2 regions of the Trichloromonas sp. genome follow, and region 2 is predicted to be linked to the other one. Evidence: riboswitches for the same ligand, from Rfam matches in the RefSeq annotation. Region 2 holds a riboswitch; the other holds the start of a gene.
The links. Region 2 has a riboswitch for molybdenum cofactor ahead of ABYV89_RS04300 (aldehyde ferredoxin oxidoreductase C-terminal domain-containing protein). Riboswitches for the same ligand answer to the same signal wherever they lie in the genome.

Region 1 (7,090 bases), on a different contig from region 2:
GGACTTTTCTTGTGGATAACGGTTTCAATTCCTGCCTGATGGGTGAGACCGTTCCCTCTTTCTCAGGGTGAGGGGCTGGCGTGAAAAAATGATCAAAGGAACAAGCCATGGATCATTCAAGGAATCGCACCATCTACCAGTTTAAAAGCGGCAGCCTGGCGGCAAAAGAACGGCAGGTCGTTCAGGAATTCCCACTGCGGCTGACGGTTAACGGCCGCGAACTGGCGACCCTGATCGCCTCTCCCCATCAGCTCAACTTTCTGGTGGCCGGCTTCCTGCGCAACCAGGGTTTCGCCGGCCATCTCGACGATTTTCTGCAGCTCGGCATCTGCTCTGATTTCGGTGCCGCCCAGGTGCGCCTGAAACGGGAAATTCCCGAGCGGCTCAAGCCGACCCTCACTTCCGGCTGCGGCACCGGCATCACTTTCAGCCTGCCGGAGGCGGCCGCGCCGGCTGAGCTCTCCGCTGCGCCTGCGGCAACCTTCAACCCTGATGCGGTGTTCGCCCTGATGAAAGAGCTGCATCGGCAGGCCGAGAACTACCAGAGCCACGGCGGCATCCACTCGGCGGCGGTTGGCGACGGCCAGCGCCTGCTCCTTTACGCCGAGGATCTCGGCCGCCACAACACCCTTGACCGCATCGCCGGCGAAGCCCTGTTCAAAGGGATTGACCTGTCCGGCAAGATGCTGGTCAGCTCGGGGCGGGTCTCCACCGAGATGGTGGCCAAGGCGGCCCGGCTCGGTATTTCGCTGATCGCTTCGCGCACTTCGCCCACCGACATGGCAGTGCAGATGGCCGAGCAGGCCGGCATCACCCTGATCGGCTACCTGCGCGGCGAAAGCTTTGAAGTCTATTGTCATCCGCAGCGACTCGCCGCTCCCCGGCTGCTGCCGAAGATCGCCGGTGTCACCGGGGTTATCCTGGCCGGCGGCGAATCGCGTCGGATGGGGAGCGACAAGTCGCTGCTGCCTTTGGCCGGCGGCCGCTTCATCGAGCACGTCTACCGGCAGATGGCCGAACTGTTCGACGAGGTTGTGCTGGTGACCAACTCACCGTCGCTGTACGCCGATCTCCCCTGCCGCAAGGTCCCTGACATCTACTACCGGCAGGGGGCGCTGGCGGGGATCCACTCGGGGCTTTGCCATGCCCGCAGCGAACGGTCCTTTGTCGTTGCCTGCGACATGCCCTTTCTCTCTGCCCCGGTCATTCGTCAACTCTGTGCCCGGGGTGACCAGGGAGATGTGGTGATCCCCCGCAGCGGCCACGGTCTCGAGCCGCTGCACGCGCTCTATTCCAAGCTCTGCCTGCCGGCGATCGAACAGGTGCTCGACGCCGGAAGGCGTAAAATTATCCAGTTTTTCCACGAAGTGCAGGTGGTCGAGGTGCCCGCAGCGGAACTGCTGCAGGTCGATCCCGAGGGGATGTCCTTTCGCAACATCAACACCCCGCAGGAATACTTCGCCCTGCGCGACCAGCTGCCGGTGACCCCGGACCCGGCTTGCGCTGCGGCGAAAAAAACAGCCGCCGCAGAAAAAAGTGCAAATTCCGGTAGGCGGATGGCGTAATTCGCTATATAATGACAACTCTCCGAATCGTATGGCCTACCGGGTTCATCCCCAAGGCCTGCGGTCTACGGGTTCGGCTGGAAACGGCCGGGCCTCCCTTTTGGAAAGGAGACCCTCGGTTGACTGGCGTACGGTGCCGGTTGGAGGCCCTTTCCGTTTCGGGAGGGGCTTTTTTATTTCGCCACTTTACGTCAACCAAGGAGATCCAACATGTTCATCACCCGCTTCCTTCTCGTCCTGCTTCTGCTGCTGACCACCCTGACCCCTTCGCTGGCCGGCGCCGAGGAGCGCCTGCGCCTGGCCACCACCACTTCGACGGAAAACTCCGGCCTGCTGGCCGAGCTTCTGCCTCCCTTTGAGAAGGCCAACGACTGCAAGGTCGACGTGATCGCGGTCGGTACCGGCAAGGCCCTCAAGCTCGGCGAGGCTGGTGACGTCGATGTGGTGATGGTTCATGCCCGGAGCCTGGAAGATGCTTTTGTCGCTTCCGGCTACGGCGTCGAGCGCAAGGACGTGATGTACAACGACTTCGTCCTGCTCGGTCCCGCGGCCGATCCGGCCGGCGCGCGCGGCAGTGCCGACGTGGCCGAGGCGATGCAGAAGATTGCCGCTGCCGCCGCCATTTTCGTCTCTCGCGGCGACCAGTCGGGAACCCACAGCAAAGAAAAAGAGCTCTGGCAGGCGACCGGAGCGGCACCGGCCGGGGACTGGTATCTCGAGGCGGGGCGCGGCATGGGCGAGGTGATCACCATGGCCACCGAGCGCAAGGGCTACACCCTCTCCGATCGCGGAACCTGGATCGCCTTCGCCGACAAGAGCGACCTGCAGATTGTTTCCGAGGGGGACAAGCGGCTGTTCAATCCCTACGGGGTGATCATGGTTAATCCGCAGCGGCACCCCCACGTCAAGCAGAAGCTGGCCCAGTCCTTTATCGACTACCTGCTCTCCGGTGAAGGGCAGGCGGTCATTGCCGGTTTCAAGAAAAACGGCAAGAACCTCTTCTTTACCTACTGAGACGAAGATTTGAGTTTCATCGGCGAATCATTCAGCACCGCCATTGCGCTGCTCTTGGCCCTCGACAGCGAGGTTCTGACCACGGTCTGGACCTCGCTGTGGGTCTCCGTCGTGGCGATACTCATCGCCATGGTTGCCGCGGTGCCGCTGGGAGGCGTGATCGCCCTGCGCGGCTTCTGCGGCAAGCGGCTGGTGCTGACCCTGCTCAATACCCTGATGGCGCTGCCGACCGTGGTGGTCGGGCTGCTCGTCTACGGCCTGATCAGCCGCCAGGGGCCGCTGGGCGAGTTCGGTCTATTGTTCACTCCCTGGGCGATGGTGATCGGCCAGGTGGTGCTGGCGGTGCCGATCGTCGCCCATTACACGGTGGCGGCGGTGGCCGGGGCCGACCCGCGCATTCTGCCGACCGCCCGCACCCTGGGCGCCGGGCCGGTACGCAGTGTGCTGCAACTGCTGCTGGAAGTGCGCTTCGGCATCATCGCCGCGGTGGTGGCCGGTTTCGGCCGGGTCATCGCCGAGGTCGGCGTGGCGATGATGCTCGGCGGCAACATTCGCGGCTACACCCGCACCATGACCACCGCCATCGCCCTGGAAACCAGCAAGGGGGAGTTCGCCTTCGGCCTCGCCCTCGGCCTGGTGCTGATGGCGGTCGCGTTGCTGGTCAACCTGTTTCTCAACCTGCTGCAGCAGAGGTGATATGTGACACCCCTTTATGAACTGAACAACATCGAGCACCGGCGCGGCAATCAAAGCGTGCTGCAGATCGACCGGCTCGAACTGCAGGCGGGCCGCCTTTACGCCCTGACCGGCGCCAACGGCGCCGGCAAGAGCACCCTGCTGCAGCTGCTGGCCCTGCTCGAGTGGCCGACGTCCGGCACCCTGCGCGTCGATGGTCTGCCGCTGCCGCTGCAGGACCGCCATCTCTGCCGCCTGCGCCGGGATATCACCCTGGTGCACCAGTCGGCCTTTCTCTTCTCCGGCACGGTGGCGGCCAATCTCGCTTTCGGTCTGAAGCTGCGCGGGCTGACCCGGCGCGAACGGGAGCGGCGCACCCTCTGGGCGCTGCAGACCGTCGGCCTGGCCGGTTTCGCCGAGCGGCGGGGCAACCAGCTTTCCGGCGGTGAAGTCCAGCGGATCGCCCTGGCCCGGGCCCTGGCCCTCAACCCTCGCATACTGCTGCTCGACGAACCGACCGCCGGCCTCGACGGCGACAGCGCCTTGGCTTTCGAAGGGCTGCTGGCCCGTCTGCGCGACCAGGGCCTGTCGATGGTCATGTCGAGCCACGATCCGCCCCTGGTGCAGCGCCTGGGGGCCGAGGAAATCCGCCTGGTCCAGGGGCGGATCCTGGGGCAGCCTTGCTCCAATAATAAATCCAATCGGCTGACCGCCACCGGGAGTCCCTTATGTCTAAATCCTTTGAAGACGCACGAACGCTGATACTCGCCCAGGTGCGCCCGCTCGCCGTCGAACGGGTCGATCTGCTCGACGCCGTCGGCCGCGCTATCGCCGAGCCGCTCGACGCCGGCCTCGACATGCCCCGTTTTGACAACTCGGCGATGGACGGTTATGCTGTGCGCGCCGAAGATTGCCAGCCTGGCACGGTGCTGCCGGTGATCGGCTACATCCCCGCCGGCGGCCGGGCCGAACCGGCCCTGAGACCCGGTTGTGCGGTGAAGATCATGACCGGCGCGCCGCTTCCCCCCGGCGCCGACGCGGTCGTCCCTTTTGAAGAGACCGACTCGGGGGACGCCGCAGTGACCATCCACGGCAAGGTGAAGGCGCAGGACCACATCCGCTTTCGCGGCGAGGACATCACCGCCGGCCAGCGGGTGATGGAAGCCGGAACCACCCTGCGTCCGGCGGAGATCAGCCTGCTCGCTTCCTTCGGCTGCGCCCGGGTGGCGGTCTACGGCCGGCCGAAAGTGGCGATCCTCTCCACCGGCGACGAACTGGTCGAGCTCGGCCAGCCGCTGACGGACGAGACCATCATCAACAGCAACTCCTGGTCGCTGGCCGCCGCGGTCAAGGAGGCCGGCGCCGAACCGGTGATGCTGGGCATTGCCCGCGACAACCTGGAGAGCCTGCGCGAAAAGCTGACCGCCGGGCTGACCTGCGACGCCCTGATCACCTCGGCCGGGGTCTCCGCCGGCGACCGCGACCTGGTGCGCGAGGTGCTGGAAGAACTCGGCGTGCAGCAGCTCTTCTGGAAGATCGACATCAAGCCGGGGCGTCCCACCGCTTTCGGCATGAAAGGCGCGGTGCCGGTCTTTTCCCTCCCCGGCAACCCGGTCTCCAGCATGATCACCTTCGAGGAATTCGCCCGGCCGGCCCTGCTCAAGATGATGGGGCACCGGCAGGTGCTCAAGCCGCTGATCAAGGCGACCCTCAAGCAGCCGGTAAAGAAGAAGCCGGGGCGCACCCACTTCATGCGGGTCACGGTATTCGCCGAGAATGGCGAACTGGTGGTGGCCAGTTCGGGGGATCAGAACACCGGCATCCTGCGCACCATGCTGCGTGCCAACGCCATCGCCATCCTCTCCGCCGAGCGCGAACGCTACGAAGCCGGCGAGGAAATCCAGATTCATCTGCTCGATCAGGTTACTGACCTGGCCAATTGATAGGAGTAATCATGAGAAGCAAGGCCATTTCCTTTGTCGCCAAGTCGGGGACCGGCAAGACCACCCTGCTGGAGAACGTCATCGGCGAGCTGAAAAGCCGCGGTTACAGGGTCGGCGTCATCAAGCACGATGCCCACCAGTTTGATATCGATCATCCCGGCAAGGATAGCTACCGCCTCACCGCCGCCGGCGCCGACACCATGCTGATCAGTTCGCCGGCCAAACTGGCCCTGGTCAAGCAGCATTCGGCGTCGCCTTCGCTTGACGAGTTGCTGGCAACCTACTTCACCGACGTCGACCTGGTGGTCACCGAAGGCTTCAAGAAGAGCGGACTGCCAAAAATCGAGCTGCACCGCAAGGAGCGCAGCCCGACGCTGATCTGCCGCGGCGAGGAGAATGACCCGACTCTGCTGGCGGTGGCCAGCGACGACCAGCTCGATCTCGACGTGCCGCTGCTCGACCTTAATAATCCCGCCGCCATCGTCGATTTCGTGGTGTCGGCCCTCAATTTGCGCAAATAACCATTTCCCAATAAAGGAGCAACACGTATGTTCGGACTCGGAACCCAGGAAATGCTGATCATCCTCGTGCTGGTAATGATCGTCTTCGGCGCGGGCAAGCTTCCGCAGGTAGGAACCGCCCTCGGCAGCGGGCTGAAGAATTTCAAGAAGGGGATGAAAGAGGGCGTCGAAGAAGCCCAGATCGTTGATGAGAGCGACAAGCCGGCGGTTTGATGTTTTTCGACAGTGGGACGAACAATAGCCACCTGCTCTGCGGGTGGCTATTGTCGTTGCGGGCCGGGTATGTGCCGCTTGCGCTTTTTTCAGGAAGCAGATCTTCTGCGCCAGGGTGCTTTTGCGGGCGCTGTCTTTCCGCGGTACCTTCCCTTTTTGCCGACAATGGGAAAGGGAGAGGGAGTCCTCTTCAATGGGTTCAAGGGCTTATGGTGAAAGCCGAAGTGAGCCCGCGCAAAAGCCGCCGGTCGGGGGTGGAGGAGCCGCGGCCGGCTACCAGAAAGGGGTGATGCAGCGAGGCTGGATATAATGTCTGAGAGCCTCGACATCTTCAAGGCGCAGCCCGATAAACTGAATGCCAAGGCCGCACGGAAGGTGAGGCTTGAGTTTGTCCTCCGGGTAATTGACCCAGGCGATGCGCCCTCCACAGGCGATGATGCGCTGTGGGTCGGTGAGAGCGAATTCCAGGTGCAACGGAGTCCCCGGAGCGAAGATTTGGTCGGTTTCCAGGAAAATGCCACCGCTGCTCAGATTGATTGAATAGTCAGAAAGTACTTCGCGAGTTCCATCCAGGGTGAAGGAGACACGGATGCGCGCTGGGATGCGAGGAGCCTGGCGGCCACTGAGGCTCAGATAGCGGGCGGTAACCTCCAGAACCTGATGCCGGTCAAGGGGTTTGTTGATGATGTCGTCGCAGCCTGCCAGCCGGCATCGCTCCAGATCAGCATCGTTGGCCGTCATGGTGATGATCACGACCGGAGTCTTTTTCAGCAGGGGGTCGCTTTTGATTAGTCTGCAGGCTTCGTCGCCGTTCATCACCGGCATGAAGAGATCCATAAAGACCAGGTCCGGTTTCTCCCTGCGTACCGCCTCAAGGGCTTCCTGACCATTGCGTGCGACCAGCATGTCGATCTCGTCCCGGTTGAAGAGGCTTTGCTCCAGTTCCAGAAAAAGTTCCATATCATCAACAAACAATATTTTTTTTTTCTGCCATATGGACACCTTCTCGGTCTTGCCAAGGGCAAATGAGCCCTTGCCGGATTTCCATGTCCCGTAATTAATACGTTAATTACGCAAGAAGGTCAATTGCTTATGGAGCGTTTCAGGGGCAGGAGATTCATCCGGCGGTTCATGCTGAGTTTGCCTGGGCATGCCATGG
Region 2 (7,090 bases):
GTAATGGTGCGTGGTGATCCAATGTGGATCGCAGGCAGGTGCGGGCGTCGGTGGACCGTGGCGACGTGCTGACGGGATGGTGCGCCGAGTCGCGGATGGTGCAGATTGGTGTATAGTGGAACAGTATGCACCGTCATGGTGCAGCACTGCTGGGGTTTGGAGTGATTGTGGGGGGCGTGAAAAGTATCGTGTTTACGCAATATTGTGTCGTCATGAAAGAGCTGGCATCGTTGTTGCTCAAGTACCAACCATCGTTTGATTTGCTTGTTCCAGTTTCAAGCGGATCATTTGACAAGGTGCAGGCGTTTGATAGTCGGCGCTCGGTGCCTGAAAGCAAGTGCGCGTCCCATGGCATGACAGGTCAATGGGCATAATCCTCAACCGTATTAAATAGGAGAGAAAAACAATGGCATTAGCAGATCAGACTTTCGGATTCTTCATTCCCACCGTATCTCTTATGGGCGTTGGTTCCTCCAAGGAAGCCGGCGATCAGGTCAAGGCCCTCGGTGCCAAGAAGGCCCTGCTGGTCACTGACAAAGGGATTACCGCCATGGGTATGGCTGCCCAGATCAAGGAGCAGGTCGAGAAATCCGGCGTGTCCGTGATTATTTTTGACGGCGCAGAGCCTAACCCGACCGACAAGAACGTCCATGACGGACTGAAGGTTTACCAGGACAACAAGTGCGACGCCATCATCTCCCTGGGCGGGGGCTCTTCCCACGATTGCGCCAAGGGGATCGGCATGGTCGCCACCAACGGCGGCCACATCCGCGACTGCGAAGGGGTCAACAAAACCAGCAAGCCGATGCCTCCCTTCGTCGCCATCAACACCACCGCCGGCACCGCTTCTGAGATGACCCGCTTCTGCATCATCACCAACACCGACACCAAGGTGAAGATGGCCATCGTCGACTGGCGCTGCACCCCCAATGTCGCCATCAATGATCCGGTTCTGATGGTCGGCAAGCCGGCTGCCCTGACCGCCGCTACCGGCATGGACGCCCTGACCCACGCTGTCGAGGCCTATGTCTCGACCATCGCCACCCCGATTACCGACGCCTGCGCCATCAAGGCCATTGAACTGGTCGCCGAGTACCTGCGTCCGGTTGTGGCCAACGGCAAGAACCTTGAGGCTCGCGACAAGATGGCTTACGCCGAGTACCTGGCCGGCATGGCCTTCAATAACGCCTCGCTCGGCTACGTTCACGCCATGGCGCACCAGCTCGGCGGCTTCTACAACCTGCCCCACGGTGTCTGCAACGCCATCCTGCTGCCGTCGGTGTGCGAGTTCAACATGATTTCCAACCCCAAGCGCTTCGCCGACATCGCCGTTGCCATGGGTGAGAACATCAGCGGCCTCTCCGACGTCGAAGCCGCCGCCAAGGGGATCGCTGCGATCCGCAAGCTCTCCAGCGACATCGGGATCCCCGCCGGCCTCACGGCGCTCAACGTCAAGGAAACCGATCTGCGCATTATGGCCGAGAACGCCATGAAGGACGCCTGCATGCTGACCAACCCCCGCACCGCGACCCTCGACTGCGTCATCGGCATCTACAAGGCTGCCATGTAAGGCGACTGCACCGACCGGGACCGCGGGCGTTTCCGCGGTCCCGGTTTTTACCTCATCTCCGAGCCTCACTGCCTAACAGGATCGCCTCAGGGTGGCTGGCCAAAGGGTTCCGTTGGAAACGACGGGGCCTCCCTTTCGGAAAGGAGATGTCTTCCGCGCGGCGGACGAACCACATGAAAGGGAGAAATCAAGAATGAACAAAATTTTTCGCGTCAACATGACCACTCTCACCGCTAAAGTCGAGGATGTGCCCGCCAATTGGGCCGGCCTCGGTGGCCGCGCCCTGACTTCGACCATCGTTTCCGAAGAAGTTCCCCCCACCTGTCATGCTCTCGGCCCCAACAACAAGCTGGTCTTTGCTCCGGGTCTTCTCAGCGGTACCGCTGCCGCCAACTCCGGCCGCATGTCCTGCGGCGCCAAGAGCCCGCTGACCGGCACCATCAAGGAAAGCAACGCCGGCGGCACCAGCGCTCAGCAGTTTGCCAAGATGGGGATCAAGGCCCTGATCATCGAAGGGCTGCCCAAGGATGACAAGTGGTACGGCCTGCATGTCACCAAGGAAGGCGTCACCATCGCCGAAGAGAGCGAACTGATCGGTAAGGGTAACTTCGCCGTCATCGAAACGATCGAGGCCCGCCTCGGCAAGAAGACCGGCGTGATGACCATCGGTCCGGCCGGCGAGATGAAAATGGCGATGGCCAACATCTCGGTCAAAGATCCCGACAGCAAGATCCGCAGCCACGGTCGCGGCGGTCTCGGCGGCGTCATGGGTTCGAAGAAAATCAAGTTTATCAGCATCGATGCCGAAGGCGCTCCCGGCATCACCATCGCCGATCCGGACAAGTTCAAGACCGCGGCCCGCGTCTTCGCCAAGGCCCTGCTCGACCACCCGGTGGCTGGCGAAGGCCTGCCGACCTACGGCACCAACGTGCTGGTCAACATTCTGAATGAGGCCGGCGGCCTGCCGACCCGCAACTTCACCACCGGCCAGTTCGCCGCCCATGACAACATCAGCGGTGAAACCATGCACGACACCATCGTCGAGCGCGGTGGCAAAACCAAGCACGGCTGCCATGCCGGCTGCATCATCCAGTGCTCCCAGGTCTACAACGACAAGGACGGCAAGTACGTCACCTCCGGCTTTGAGTACGAGACCATCTGGGGCCTGGGCGCCAACTGCTGCATCGAGACCCTCGATGACATCGCCGAGGCCGACAATATCATGGACGATCTCGGGGTCGATTCGATTGAAACCGCGGTCATGTTCGGTGTTGCCATGGAAGCCGGCGTGCTGCCTTTCGGCGACGGCAAAGGTGTCATCCGCATGCTGACCGAAGAGATCGGCAAGGGGACGGCGCTCGGCCGCATCCTCGGCGGCGGCACCGGTCACGTCGGCCGCACCTACGGCGTCACCCGCGTCCCCGTGGTCAAGAACCAGGGCATCCCCGCATACGACCCCCGCAGCGTCAAGGGGATCGGCATCACCTATGCCACCAGCACCATGGGCGCCGACCACACCGCCGGTTACACCATCGCCACCAACATCCTCAACGTCGGCGGCTTTGTCGACCCCTTGAAGAAGGACGGCCAGGTTGAGCTTTCCCGCAACCTGCAGATCGCCACCGCCGCCGTCGACTCGACCGGCATGTGTATCTTCATCGCCTTCCCGGCCCTCGACATCCCCGAATGCCTGCCGGCCCTGATCGACATGATCAATGCCCGTTTCGGTATCAATCTGACCGGCGACGATGTCACCAACCTCGGCAAGAGCGTCCTGAAGATCGAGCGTGCCTTCAACCAGGCCGCCGGTTTCACCGCCGCCGATGACCGCCTGCCCGAATTCTTCAAGTTCGAGCCGGTGGCACCGCACAACGTGGTCTGGGATTTCAGCGACGAGGAAATCGACGAGTTCTGGAACTTCTAAAGAGAGGTCCGTGTCCTCTCTCCTTTCCCGGTGTGGCCGTTCTGGCCACACCGGGGTTTTTTTGTTCCGACCGACATCTCTTGAGGAGGTAAGGATGAGAGTGACGGTAAAGCTGTTTGCCATGTTCCGCAACGGCCGTTTCAAGGTCGCTGAATTCGATTTTCCCCAGGGGACGACCTGCCGGCAGATCGTCGCCGAGGTTGGTCTGACCGAAGCGGAACTCGGCGTGGTCATGGTCAACGGTCGGCATGCCCAGGTCGACCGGGTGCTGGCCGAAGGGGATACCCTTTCGCTCTTCCCCCTGGTCGGGGGAGGCTGAGATGACCGAACTGCTCGAGTTTATCCGTTCCCGCTGCACCGGCGACCTGTTTCCCTGGACCGCCCAGGTGGCGGCCGCCGAGCGTTTCGGGCTGAGTCTGGCCCAGGTCGAGGCTCAGGCCCTGGCCGCCGATATCCTGCCGGCACGCTACCAGCGCAACCGGCAGATCATCTCCTGCGACGATCAGCGGACCCTCTTCGGCAGCCGGGTGGCCGTCATCGGCTGCGGCGGCCTCGGTGGCTACATCATCGAAGAGCTGGCCCGCCTGGGGGTCGGTGAACTGCTGGTCGTCGATCCCGATGTCTTTGAAGAGCACAACCTCAATCGCCAGTTACTGGCCACTCCTCTCGATCTTGGTCGCCGCAAGGTGGATGTCGCCGCAGAACGGGTGGCGCGGGTTAACCCGGCCGTTTCCGTAACCGCGGTTCCCGAGGCGTTCGGGGCGGCCAAGGGGGGACTCCTGCTCAAGGGGGCACGGGTCGCCGTCGACGGGCTCGACAGTATTAACGTGCGACTCGAGCTCGCCGCTGTCTGCCGTGATCTCGGCATCCCGCTGGTGCACGGCGCCATTGCCGGCTGGTACGGGCAGCTGACCACCCAGCAGCCGGGAGACCTGCTGCTGGAAAAAATTTACCGAGGCCAGGGGCATGCCATCGCCAGCAAGGGCGTGGAGAAAGAGCTGGGCAACCCTTCCTTCACCCCGGCGGTGGTGGCCAGTCTCGAAGTCGCCGAGGTCTGCAAGCTGCTGCTCGACAGGGGGACCCCCCTGACCGGGCGTTGCCTGAATGTCGACCTGCTCGATATGGAATTCTGCGAAATCAGCTTATGACATTTACGCCATCAGGTATTTCTCTTGAAGCGCTGGAGGCAGCATGTCCCTGATCGACCCCTTCGGTCGCAAGATCAACTACCTGCGACTCTCTGTCACCGACCGCTGCAACATGCGCTGCTGTTACTGCATGCCGGCGGCCGGTGTCGACAAGCTCGCTCCGCACAACATCCTCAGCTATGAAGACCTGTACCGGATCGCTCGGGTGGCGGTGGGGCAGGGGATCGAAAAAATCCGGGTAACCGGCGGCGAGCCGCTGGTGCGCAAGGGAATCATCGAATTTCTGGCGCGCCTGAAAGCCCTGCCGGGGCTCAAGGAGCTGGTACTGACCAGCAATGGCCAGCTGCTGCCCGAGCTGGCCGCTTCGTTGAGGATTGCCGGTGTGCAGCGGGTCAACATCAGCCTCGATTCCCTCACCCCCGAGACCTTTGTCGCCATCACCCGCACCGGTGACCTGCGCCAAGTGGTTGACGGACTGATGGCGGCGGAGCGGGTGGGGCTGAGGGTTAAAATCAATATGGTGGTGATGCGCGGAGTCAACGATTCTGAAATCGAAGATTTCGCCGAACTCACCCTGGCTCGCCCGGTCACGGTTCGCTTCATCGAGTACATGCCCTCGCTCAAGGCCGGCGATTGGCGCTCACAGGTCATTTCCGGCGACGAAATCATCCACCGGCTGGCCGCGCGTTACGCGCTGCGATCGGTCGATGGGGGCGAGCGGTCCGGCCCGGCCAGAAACTTTCGTATCAATGGCGCCATCGGCGAGATCGGTGTGATTACCGCTGTCTCCGGACATTTCTGCAACAGCTGCAACCGGGTGCGGGTGACCGCCACCGGGACCGCGCGCAGCTGCCTCTTTTCTGATGCCGGGGTCGATTTGCGGCCGTTGCTGGCCCGCGACAACCAGGCTCTGGCCGAGGGACTCCGCCGGGTCGTGGCCGGCAAGCCCTCTCAGCACGATCTCGCCGGCGACCAGGACGGTTACCAGGCCTTTGCCATGGCCGCCATCGGCGGCTGATACCCGTTTGTCTTCTCAAACCCACTGCGGAATGAATGAAACAATGAACGAAACGATGCCCGAAGAAGAGATCGACCTGGCCGGCGCCAATGCGGTCATCGACAAATACCTGGACATGAAGGGGGCCCTGATGCCGGTCCTTCAGGCGATCCAGGAGCATTATGGCTACATTCCCGAGCCGACCGTGCATCTGGTGGCGGAGCGTCTGAATGTCTACCCGAGCCAGATTTACGGGGTATTGACCTTTTACGCCCAGTTCCATCTCGAGCCGCGGGGCAAGTACATCATCCGCGTCTGCATGGGAACGGCCTGCCACGTCAAGGGAGCGGGCCGGATTGCCGATACGCTGACCGACCGGCTGGGGATCGGCCACGCCGAGACGACGGAAGACCTCAAGTTCACCGCCGAATACGTTGCCTGCATCGGTGCCTGCGGGATGGCTCCGGTTATCATGGTCAATGATGATACCTACGGCAGCATCACGGTGCAGAAGATGGACGAGGTCATCAAGAAATACCAGGCGATGGACTAAGGTTCCCGGGACTTAACACCATTCACCGAGTGGGGATTAAATAGATATGGCCGCAAAAGCAGAAGCGATTAAAATTCTAATCTGTCAGGGAACAGGAGGGCTGGCCTCCGGTGCGAAGGCTGTTGGCGACGCCTTTGAGGCGGAGTTCGCCAAGCAGGGCGTCGAAGCCAAGATCGGCAAGCGCTGCGACGTGGTCGGTACCGGCTGTCGCGGTCTCTGCGCCAACGACGTTCTGGTCGACGTGGTGATGCCCGGCCAGGCCGCCGTGACCTATGACTTCTGTACGCCCGAGATGGTGCCGCAGATCGTCGAGCAGCATGTGCTGGGCAACGAGCCGGTTGCAAAGAAGGTGGCCGGTCCCTATTACGCCAAGTTCCTCGAGAAGCAGCAGCGCATCATCTTCTCGCGTTGCGGCACCATCGATGCCGAGAGCCTCGAAGACTTCCTCGACCACAAAGGCTTTCAGGGGATCAAGAAGGCGGTGACCATGAAGCCCGCCGAAGTCATCGACGAAGTCAAGCGCTCCGGCCTGCGCGGACGAGGGGGCGGCGGCTTCCCTACCGGGGTCAAATGGAGCTTCTGCGCGGCGACCCCCGGTGAGACCAAGTACCTGATCTGCAACGCCGACGAAGGGGACCCGGGGGCGTTCATGGACCGCTCGGTACTCGAAGGCGACCCCTACGGCCTGATCGAGGGGATGATGATCGGCGCCTACGCCATCGGCTGCAAGTTCGGCTACGTCTACGTGCGCGCCGAATACCCGCTGGCGATCAAGCGGCTGCAGATGGCCATCGACACCTGCTACGAAAAAGGCTTCCTCGGCAAGAACTGCCTGGGGCTCGGCTTCGATTTCGACATGCGCATCAAGGCCGGCGCCGGCGCCTTCGTCTGCGGCGAA

Region 1: linked by a shared signal. The riboswitch ahead of ABYV89_RS03300 (substrate-binding domain-containing protein) and the one ahead of ABYV89_RS04300 (aldehyde ferredoxin oxidoreductase C-terminal domain-containing protein) in region 2 are both predicted to bind molybdenum cofactor.

What each region holds. Positions count from the first base shown of each region.
Region 1 covers NZ_JBFHGD010000022.1:15,082-22,171, forward strand. Annotated here, with positions in the region: gene fdhD (formate dehydrogenase accessory sulfurtransferase FdhD) at 108-1,565, shown strand; molybdenum cofactor riboswitch at 1,574-1,692, shown strand; gene ABYV89_RS03300 (substrate-binding domain-containing protein) at 1,776-2,579, shown strand; gene ABYV89_RS03305 (ABC transporter permease) at 2,589-3,275, shown strand; gene ABYV89_RS03310 (ABC transporter ATP-binding protein) at 3,279-4,016, shown strand; gene ABYV89_RS03315 (molybdopterin molybdotransferase MoeA) at 3,983-5,197, shown strand; gene mobB (molybdopterin-guanine dinucleotide biosynthesis protein B) at 5,209-5,718, shown strand; gene ABYV89_RS03325 (twin-arginine translocase TatA/TatE family subunit) at 5,746-5,931, shown strand; gene ABYV89_RS03330 (response regulator) at 6,205-6,933, opposite strand.
Region 2 covers NZ_JBFHGD010000031.1:12,622-19,711, forward strand. Annotated here, with positions in the region: gene ABYV89_RS04295 (iron-containing alcohol dehydrogenase) at 407-1,570, shown strand; molybdenum cofactor riboswitch at 1,615-1,732, shown strand; gene ABYV89_RS04300 (aldehyde ferredoxin oxidoreductase C-terminal domain-containing protein) at 1,764-3,494, shown strand; gene ABYV89_RS04305 (MoaD/ThiS family protein) at 3,589-3,813, shown strand; gene ABYV89_RS04310 (HesA/MoeB/ThiF family protein) at 3,815-4,642, shown strand; gene moaA (GTP 3',8-cyclase MoaA) at 4,686-5,660, shown strand; gene nuoE (NADH-quinone oxidoreductase subunit NuoE) at 5,704-6,192, shown strand; gene nuoF (NADH-quinone oxidoreductase subunit NuoF) at 6,239-7,090, shown strand, end outside.